DNA from 3 places in the Chryseobacterium carnipullorum genome. Region 1 is predicted to be linked to each of the others. Evidence: riboswitches for the same ligand, from Rfam matches in the RefSeq annotation. Region 1 holds a riboswitch; each other region holds the start of a gene.
What was found. Region 1 has a riboswitch for cobalamin ahead of EG346_RS12540 (TonB-dependent receptor plug domain-containing protein). Riboswitches for the same ligand answer to the same signal wherever they lie in the genome.

Region 1 (3,283 bases):
CGGCATCTCCTTTCTGCAAAATTTCTTCAGCCTGGTCTGTTGTGGTGATCAATCCCACCGCTCCTGTTTTTACCCCTCCTTCATTTCTTACCTGAGATGAAAAGGGAACCTGATAACCGTCAAATACAGATATTTTTGCTCCATGAATATTCCCTCCACTTGAAACATCTACCAGATCTACGGAATGTTCTTTTAAAACTTTGGCCAGTTCTACACTGTCATTGATGTCCCATCCGTTTTCAGCGTATTCTGTTCCTGAAATCCTTACAAAAAGGGCTGTATTTTCATCCAGTACTTCGTTTACCGCATCTACAATCTCCAGCAGAAACCTGATCCTGTTTTCAAAACTTCCACCATATTCATCTGTCCGGATATTGGAGAGTGGGGATAAAAACTGATGAACCAAATAGCCATGAGCTCCATGAATTTCTATAACATCAAAACCCGCTTTGACCGCTCTTTTTGCAGCTTCTTTAAAATTTTCTACCTGTTCCCTGATTTCTTCAACAGTGAGAACATGCGGAATTCTCTCAGACGGATGATAGGGAACAGCACTTGGAGCCACCGTTTCCCAGCCTTCTTCAAGTGGAATCTGCAAATTATTCCAGGTGGAACCTTTTCTGCCTGCATGGGCAAGCTGGATGCCAATTTTACTTTCTGAACGGGAATGAACAAAACCGACGATTTTCTTCAACGCTTCTGCCTGCTCGTCATTCCAGATTCCCATACAGTGATTGGTAATTCTTCCTCTGGGTTCTACTCCTGTAGCTTCTACCATGATGAGACCTGTTCCGCCTTGGGCACGGCTTCCGTAGTGTACAAAATGAAAATCATTTGCGATACCGTTTTCGCAAGAATACATACACATGGGAGACATTACCCATCTGTTTTTTAGCTCTATATTTCTGAATTGTATTGAAGTGTATATCATTTTATTTTTTTGAATTTCAATTTAATGCTGAACAAAAAAAACATTGTCCACCTGATGAAAAAGAAGTAAATTTAGCCCCCCTTTTTAGTCTGACTAATATATGAAAAAAGACATACAGATCAGTTACGAGCACTTTAAAAACAGCAGTGAACTGAATGAAATAGAAAAAACTCTATTTAAGAGAGCGATACAAGCCCGTGAAAATGCTTATGCGCCTTATTCTAATTTCCTGGTAGGATGTTCCGTTTTGTTGGAAAACGGCGAAATTTATTCGGGAAACAATCAGGAAAACGCAGCTTATCCGTCAGGATTGTGTGCAGAAAGAACCACTTTGTTCTGGGTAGCAGCCAACTTTCCGGACGTAAAAGTAAAGAAGATCTTTGTCGTGGGAGGTCCTAAGGAATTCCATGAGAAAAATCCTCCGATTCCACCTTGCGGAGCCTGCCGGCAGAGTTTAATAGAATATGAAACGAAGCAGAATGAGAATATAGATCTTTATTTTTCAAGCATGAATGATGAGGTGGTTAAGGTATCATCCATTAAAGATCTGCTGCCTTTTTATTTTGATTCTACATTTTTGTAGAGGAGAAAAGTGAATGGAAAGTAGTCAATGGTGAATTTTGCTTTGCAGATAAAGGATGAATTTTTCTTACCAATCATCATTGCCTTTTCACGATGAGGTATTTTACTTTCAAAAATTATGTCAATGATGAATTCTGCTTTGCAGGTGAATGGTTACGTTTAAATACAAACATCAATACTTCTCTGCTTAGTTGTGCAGAGCAAAGTTGACGATTCGGGATTGATTTTTCTGTCTTTTTGTGCAATAGATTTAAAAAGTTATCTTTGCAAAAATTTTGGTTTCCAGCATATTGGAAATAATAGGGAATTGGGTGAAATGCCCAAACTGTCCCCGCAACTGTAAATCGCTATAAAAGTTTCTGCAAAAAACCACTGTTCATACGGGAAGGTGCAGAATGCGAAAGTCAGGAGACCTGCCAAAATTGTAACTAAAAAACACATTACTTTCGGAGGAAAAGTAAAATAGTATGGATATAAAAAGATCTTTAGTACTGCTTTGTTCGTCTTATGGCAGCTTTCTTTTGGGACAGGAGAAGGCGGTAGACACCATTTATATTTTTGACAACCAGATGAATAAAGTAAAGCTTTTTCATCCGGTACGCACCATTAACCCAAAAGATGTTGAGAAAAACTCAACGAACCTTTCTGAACTTTTACGGTATCAGTCTTCTATTTACATCAAGGAAAATGGCCGTGGTGCTGTTTCGTCGCCGTCGTTCCGTGGAACAACTGCGCAGCAGACGGCTTTTGTATGGAATGGAATCAACATTAACTCCAGTTTTTTAGGACAGGGCGATGTTAATAATATTCCATTGTTCGGATATGATCAGATTGAGGTAAAGGCTGGCGGCGGAAGTGTGGTTTACGGCAGTGGTGCTGTTGGAGGAAGCATTCATTTAAACAATATTTTAGATTTCAACAGAGGATTTAAAGCTTCTGTGTTTTCGGAAGCTGCTTCTTTTGATACGTATAATAATTTTGCACAGGCTTCTTTCAGTAATGATAAGCTAAGTGTTAAAGTTTCAGGAAGCTACGTCACGAGTCAGAATGACTATAAAGTTCCTGAGTTTGTTGTAGGAAATACAGGATTCAATAACGTTAACGGAAGGTATTACAATACTTCAGTGAATATTGGAGCTTCTTATAAAATTGCTGATCAGCAGACGATTTCGTGGCAGAATCAAATCTTCGATGCATCACAGCACTATCCTATTTTTGAGGATAACGGCAACAGAACAAAATATAAAGCGCAGACTTTGAGGAGTCTGATCGCATGGGATATTCAAAAAAATAATCTTTCGAACAGCTTAAAAGCAGCGTACACGGAAGATAATTTCCAGTATTTTTCGAGTCTTAATCTTCCTAAAGCCAGTGGTGCAGAGGGAAAGAATTACATTTTCAAAAATGACTTCAACTATTTCATCACTCCAAAAATCAACATTAATGCTATTGGAGAATTTCAGGTAAATAAAGGAGAAGGATATGAATCCGGAATTGGAAGTATCAGTAGAAATGTAGGTTCGCTGGCTGGTTTGATCCGGTATTTTGCTACAAAAGATCTTCGTTTTGAAGCAGGAATCAAGAAAGACTTTGTGGAGAACATTTCTTCTCCTCTTCTTTATTCTTTTTCAGGAAAGTGGAATGCGCTTCGCTGGTATCATGTTGGGGCAAACTTTTCTAGAAACTTCAGATTCCCTTCGTTTAATGATCTCTACTGGCAGCCGGGAGGAAATCTAGATTTACTTCCAGAAACTTCTACGAATATCGATA
Region 2 (3,283 bases), 1.1 Mb from region 1:
TGGTCATCACGCACAAAAGACCATTGAAGAATGGTTACAGGCCCTGTCAACATTCCTTTTACCCATTTTTGAGTGAGAGACTGAGCATACTGAGACCAGTAAACCGTCATTGGATGGGGTCTATGCACGTCACCATAGATGACCGGAGGTTTCACGCAGCGGCTTCCGTAACTTTGGACCCAACCGTTTTGAGTAAAAGCAAATCCTTCGAGCTGTTCGCCAAAATATTCCACCATATCATTTCGCTCAAACTCCCCGTGAACCAATACATCGATGCCGATTTCTTCCTGCCAGCGGATCGTTCTTTCCGTTTCCTTTTTTAGCAGATCATCATATTGTGCGGCAGTCAGTTCCCCTTTTTTGAATTTTGATCTCCAGGTTCTTACTTCTTTAGTTTGAGGAAAAGACCCGATGGTGGTCGTTGGAAACATAGGAAGTTGCAGAACTTTTTGTTGCTCTTCTTTCCTTGTACTGAACGGGTTGTTTCTTTTTGCATCATCTTCAGTAGTTACCTCTACACGGTCTTTTACCTGCTGATTATGGATCAGCGTTGACGTTTTACGGGCATCAATGGCTTTTTTGTTCTCGGCATATTGCTGTAATGCCTGGTAATCTGCTTTTCCGGAAGCCAGTTTTTTTAGTGCTACTATTTCATAGACTTTTTGTTTGGCAAAAGCCAGCCACTGTTTGATCTCAGGCGATAGAATATCTTCATTTTTTTCTGAATCAAGATCGAAAGGGGAGTGGAGAAGTGAGCAGGATGGAGCGATGAAAACCCTTTCTGAACCGATGGCATGGATTGCTTTTTCTATAAATTGTAATGATGTTTCAAAATCATTTTTCCAGATGTTTCTTCCGTCTACAATCCCTAAAGAAAGGCTCAGTGTCTGAGGAATAGCCTGTAAAGCCTCATCCAGCTGTTCAGGAGCGCGAACCAGATCAATGTGTAAAACATCCACCGGAAGTGAAGCTGCCAGTGAAAGATTATCTTTTAAACCATCAAAATACGTGGCCAAAATGAACTTTAAATTCGGAAATTGTTTTCTGATTTCCGTATAAATCAATTGATAGGTTTTCTTTGCTTTTTCATTTAAATCCAATGCTAGGAAAGGCTCATCAAACTGAATATATTCTGCACCGTGATTTTCCAGTTCTTTTAAAATCTGAATATACACCGGAAGTAAGTTTTGAGCTAAATCCAGCTTATCGAAACCTTCTTCTTTTTCTTTTCCTAATAATAAATAAGTCAGCAAACCGATAATGACAGGTTTTGCATTGATTCCGGCTTGTTTTGCGCTGATGAATTCCTGGATGATTTTATTGGAGAATAATCTGAATTCCTGATTTTTTTGAAATTCAGGGACTATATAGTGATAATTGGTGTCAAACCACTTCGTCATTTCCATTGCGGTGATATCCAGACCGTCTTTTTGAAAACCTCTTGCCATCGCAAAATAGAGATCAGGTTCAGATTTTTTGAAAGCAATTTCCTGATAACGTTCCGGAATCGCTCCCACGGTTAAGGTCATGTCTAAAACCTGGTCGTAGTAGGAAAAATCGTTACATGGAATAAGATCTATTCCGGCTTCCTTTTGCAGGTTCCAGTTGCTGTGTACGATGGTTTTGCCAACTTCAAGTAATTCGTCTAAAACGATTTTGCCCGACCAATAATTTTCGCAGGCTTTTTTCAATTCTCTGTTGCTACCAATACGCGGATAGCCAAGTAGGTGTGTTTGCATTTTCTTTTCAACTTTTTAATTAAATAATAATGGTAAAGTTCTTTTAGAATGCTTCGCAATGCCGACGATGAGAGGTTTTCAGAAATAGAATAGATACAGTGAGGGCGTAATTTGAGAATAGGTTTAAAGTTTTTAACGCAAAGTTTTAATTTAAATTCCTTTATAGGTTAAGAAAGCAAAAAGGAATCAATAAATTGATTTTATGAAGCTAACGTTTTATTTATAAGCTTCATCAGCGATTAATCACATCTCTTTGCAACCTAAAATAAGGCATTAGTATAAAAAATATTTGCGTTTAAAATCAAAACTATTGAAAATTAAACGTTCAAAAAGTATCATCTGTATGACTTAAAAAGCTTCAAACCGCGAAAGCATTGTCCATTCAGAATAGGCAGGTCTCCTGGCTTGTAACAGTTTTTATCATCCTTCCCGCTTTCGCAGTGGATATCCATGGATAAAAACCTTTGATGCGTTACTTACAGTTGCGCGACAGCTCGTGATTCTCACACGATTCCCTATTAATCTACGTTAAGTAAAACCTCTTCTGTTTGATGAAGAATGTTAAAGAACAAAATCTGGAGTAAAGGTATTGATTAAAGTGAATTGATTGGTATAATGATTTAAATTAAGAATATAATTCTTTCGTTATTTTATTTTAAAGTTAAATATTCTGTACATTTGAAAAAAATAACCCTAAAAAGAATATTATTCTGTGGAAAGACTTGACGAAAAGGATCTTCAGCTGCTTAGAATCCTTCAAAAGAATGCGAAACTGACGGTAAAGGAGCTTGCAAAAGAAATTAATCTTTCACCATCACCTGTTTTCGAACGGGTGAAAAGGCTGGAGCAGGAGGGATACATTAAACATTATGCAGCGGTTCTGGAAGCAGAAAAACTGAATCGAGGTTTTACGGTTTTTTGTCAGATCAAACTTAAGATCCATGACCGTTCCGTGGGAAATCAATTTGTGGAAGAAATTGTACAGATTGACGAGGTTGCCGAATGTTACAATATTTCCGGAGATTTTGATTTTCTGCTCAAAGTTCAGGTAAGGGATATGAAGCATTACCAGGATTTTGTATTCAATAAACTGGGTTCAGTAGATTCCATCGGTAGCGCGCACAGTACTTTTGTGATGGCTGAAGTGAAAAACATTCATGGAGTGAATATTTAAAAAAATAAAAACAGTATCCCAACGAATACTGTTACTATAATTTTTTAATCATTCAATTTTTCAATCTTTAAATCAAAATCACGGCTCATCACAATCTGCCTTCAGTTTTGTAAAGACCTTATCAAATTTTTCATAGAGCGTTCCTTCATCATTCGGGTCGGGTCTGAAACTACCATTGGCACAGTTGTAAAAGCCGAAACCAATCAGTTGAATCAGGGCATAATCATCTTTCCTTGGATCGTTGAATTGGGCCTTGAATTTATCCATTACTAATTGTGGATTAGAATTTTCTTTGCTTTTGGCTTCGGCAAAGTTTTTCCAGACGGTGTACATTTTTTGTTTGTCGGGAGAGGAAACTGCATCAATATAT
Region 3 (3,283 bases), 180 kb from region 1:
AAACTGGTAAGATTGCAGGTATTCTGGGTCCTTCGGGTGGTGGGAAATCTACCTTATTCGAAATTATCTTTGGGACAGTAAAAGGGGATACACAGTTTATTAAATTAAATGAAACGATTCTTAAAAGCTTATCGGACAGGAAAAATAAAATTGCCTATCTACCCCAGCGCTCTTCATTTCTTCCAAAAGAATGTAAAATAAGGAAGCTTATTCCTTTGTTCTGTACCCTAGAAAATACGGAAAAACTTTACGGTTTAAAAATGATACAACCATTTTTGGATGAAACCGTAAGAAATCTTTCTGGCGGTGAAAAAAAAATTATTGAAACCTTGATTATTACTTATTCAGATGTGGAATTTGTTTTATTGGACGAACCTTTCAGCGGCGTTTCTCCTAAAGCTGTTGACGAACTGGAAAAGATCATTAAAAGCCAGGCCCGGTACAAAGGTATAATCATCTCTGACCATCATTACAAGACCTTATTAGAGATGTCCGATGATCTTTATCTTCTCTCAGATACTTATTTGCGAAAAGTCCAGGGGATTAAAGAACTACAGCAATTCAATTACCTTCCTAAAAATCAATAATCGCATGAGATATCAGCAGCAGGATATGATTAATGAAGAATTTTATGTTTATTTCGGAAGGTATTGATCAATTTAAGCAAATACAACAAAATTTTAATGATCAAAAAAAACATTTAATTTATATATTTGAGGGATCAAAAAATTTCATAAAATGATTTCCGTAAACAGAGCATTGTACTTATCCGCTTTCAGTCTTTTTTCTTTAGCATTTGTGAAAGGACAGAATAAAGTTCCTTTCGGTGTGGTAAAAGCTGAAGAAGGCTATGCCAATGTACGTGTCCACAAGGATGACTACAGAAAAATAGTAGACAAGATCAGAATGCGCAAAGGAGATGTATTTGTTTATGTAAAGCCTGCCCCGGGAGAAACGGAATGGATATGGATCAAATATCCCGAAAAGCAGGATGAGGAAAAACCTTTTGTGAGATATGAAAATCTTGAAAAGGAAGGAATGGTGAATAAAGGCCGTATCGCTTTTATCGACCAGCTTCCACAGTTTACACCGTCTAAATCCAAGAACGGAAAATCACTTATCTTTACGGACAACAGCAATCCTAAAATACCAACTTCCCAGAGAACAAAAGTAGTCATCGATGTGTATCCATCGAACGCCGGCTACAGAAAACAGGAAAAAGATGCGAATGGAAAGATTCTTACTATAGATAAAGTAAAACCCTGGGGAATCAAGGATGCACTTCCGGAAGGCATGACAGAGATCAAATCGATCCGAGTTCAGCAGCCCGGACGAGGTTCCGTTTTTGTAAGGGAAGCCATTAAAAATATGTTCCAGCCTACAATGGATTTCAATAATGTAGGAGTAACGGCTCTTGACAATGATCATATCTATCTTTATATGATCAACGGCTCGGGTGAAAACCGGTATATCACGCTTTGGGCCATCAAGGAAGGAAGAGTGATGAGCCAGATTATTTACAATAGTCCGGAATAATTGCCGTTTTTCTCTGTAATATTCTTATTTTTGCCCTGAAAAAGTATAACGCTTATTCATCACAGAAACTGGTTCTGCTTAACGCAGATGAAAAGGGAACCGTGTGAAAATCACGGACTGTCGCGCAACTGTAAGTAACTGAAGTCTTTATCAAGGATCCACTGTGCAGGGCACGGGAAGGAGATAAATGATGTTACAAGTCAGGAGACCTGCCTATTTCTTTAAACAAGAAACTTTCGCGATTTGAAGTTTATTGATCTGATGGACTGCTTCAGGAATTCCTATGATTCCTGTCATGGCTCTGTTATTTTGATAGTATTTCATTTCGCATTAATTAATAATGAAATATGACGACAGAAGAAAGAATTGCAGCATCCGAAACCAGAATTTTTAAAGCGGTTTTTCCAAATACCACCAACCATTACGATACACTTTTCGGAGGTACTGCTATGCAGCTGATGGATGAAGTAGCCTTTATCACGGCAACCCGTTTCGCAAGAAAAAGAGTGGTAACCGTAAGCAGCGATAAAATCGATTTTAAAAAACCAATTCCAGCAGGAACGATTGTAGAATTGATAGGGAAAGTTTCCTATGTCGGAAAAACGAGTATGAAAGTGAATGTAGAGATCTATACAGAGCAAATGTACTCTTATGAAAGAGAAAGAGCGATCGTTGGAGATTTTACTTTTGTGGCTATTGATGAAGAAAAGAAGCCTATCAGAATACTGTAATAAAAATAGTTTCGGACGGCCAGAGGCCGCCCGAAACTATTTTTACAATTGGGTTCTTTTGCCTTGAAGCAAAATGAACCAAAAATTCAAGACTGGAAAGACACTATCCCACAAAGTGTGTAAGTTAAAAAGTTAGGCTTGGATTTTATAATCTGAGCCTTTTTTCAAAAATAAGGATAAATTGATTGAGAACAATGCCCCAATTTTGGATAGGCATCGTCCATTTTTTAGTAGCTTCTTTTAATGCCAGATACACTGATTTCATTACGGCATCATCGGTAGGAAAAGACATTTTGTTTTTGGTGTATTTTCGGATTTTTCCGTTTAGATTTTCAATTAAATTAGTTGTATAAATGATTTTTCGGATCTCTAAAGGAAAATCAAAAAATACAGTAAGTTCATCCCAATTGTTTCTCCAGGATTGGATAGCATAAGAATATTTACTTTCCCATTTATCTGCAAAATCATTGAGTGCTTGTTCAGCTGCTTGTTTTGTTGGAGCGGTGTAAATATGCTTCATATCGGCAGAGAATTCTTTTCTGTCCTTCCATACCACATATTTGCAGGCATTTCTGATCTGATGCACAACACAAATCTGGGTTTGAGATTCGGGAAAGACAGAGCGGATCGTCTGGGTAAATCCGTTTAAATTATCGGTGGCGGTGATGAGAATATCCTCCACACCACGGGCTTTTAAATCTGTGAGAACACTCATCCAGAATGCTGAGCTTTCATTTTTTCCAAGCCACATTCCCAATACTTCCTTTCTCCCGTCACGGCTTAATCCAACAGCCAGATAAACTGTTTTATTAATGACTTTGGAGTTTTCCCTTACTTTGAAAACAATCCCATCCATCCAGACAATGAGATACAAATCTTCAAGCGGGCGGTTCTGCCAACTTACTGCTTCACTTGCAACCGCATTGGTTATTCGTGATATGGTGGAAGTAGAAACCTCAAAATCATACATTTCACGGATTTGTTCCTCAATGTCTGATACGCTCATTCCTTTGGCA

Region 2: it holds a riboswitch for cobalamin, as region 1 does, so the genes downstream of both, metE (5-methyltetrahydropteroyltriglutamate--homocysteine S-methyltransferase) here and EG346_RS12540 (TonB-dependent receptor plug domain-containing protein) in region 1, are expected to answer to the same signal.
Region 3: it holds a riboswitch for cobalamin, as region 1 does, so the genes downstream of both, EG346_RS13380 (acyl-CoA thioesterase) here and EG346_RS12540 (TonB-dependent receptor plug domain-containing protein) in region 1, are expected to answer to the same signal.

The regions. Positions count from the first base shown of each region.
Region 1 covers NZ_CP033920.1:2,747,733-2,751,015, reverse strand. The annotation lists gene namA (NADPH dehydrogenase NamA) at 1-931, opposite strand, end outside; gene EG346_RS12545 (cytidine deaminase) at 1,032-1,514, shown strand; cobalamin riboswitch at 1,773-1,948, shown strand; gene EG346_RS12540 (TonB-dependent receptor plug domain-containing protein) at 1,981-3,283, shown strand, end outside.
Region 2 covers NZ_CP033920.1:3,883,737-3,887,019, forward strand. The annotation lists gene metE (5-methyltetrahydropteroyltriglutamate--homocysteine S-methyltransferase) at 1-1,739, opposite strand, end outside; cobalamin riboswitch at 2,113-2,297, opposite strand; gene EG346_RS17690 (Lrp/AsnC family transcriptional regulator) at 2,452-2,913, shown strand; gene EG346_RS17695 (hypothetical protein) at 2,992-3,283, opposite strand, start outside.
Region 3 covers NZ_CP033920.1:2,923,741-2,927,023, reverse strand. The annotation lists gene EG346_RS13390 (ATP-binding cassette domain-containing protein) at 1-587, shown strand, start outside; gene EG346_RS13385 (hypothetical protein) at 739-1,536, shown strand; cobalamin riboswitch at 1,589-1,767, shown strand; gene EG346_RS13380 (acyl-CoA thioesterase) at 1,884-2,267, shown strand; gene EG346_RS13375 (IS256 family transposase) at 2,413-3,283, opposite strand, start outside.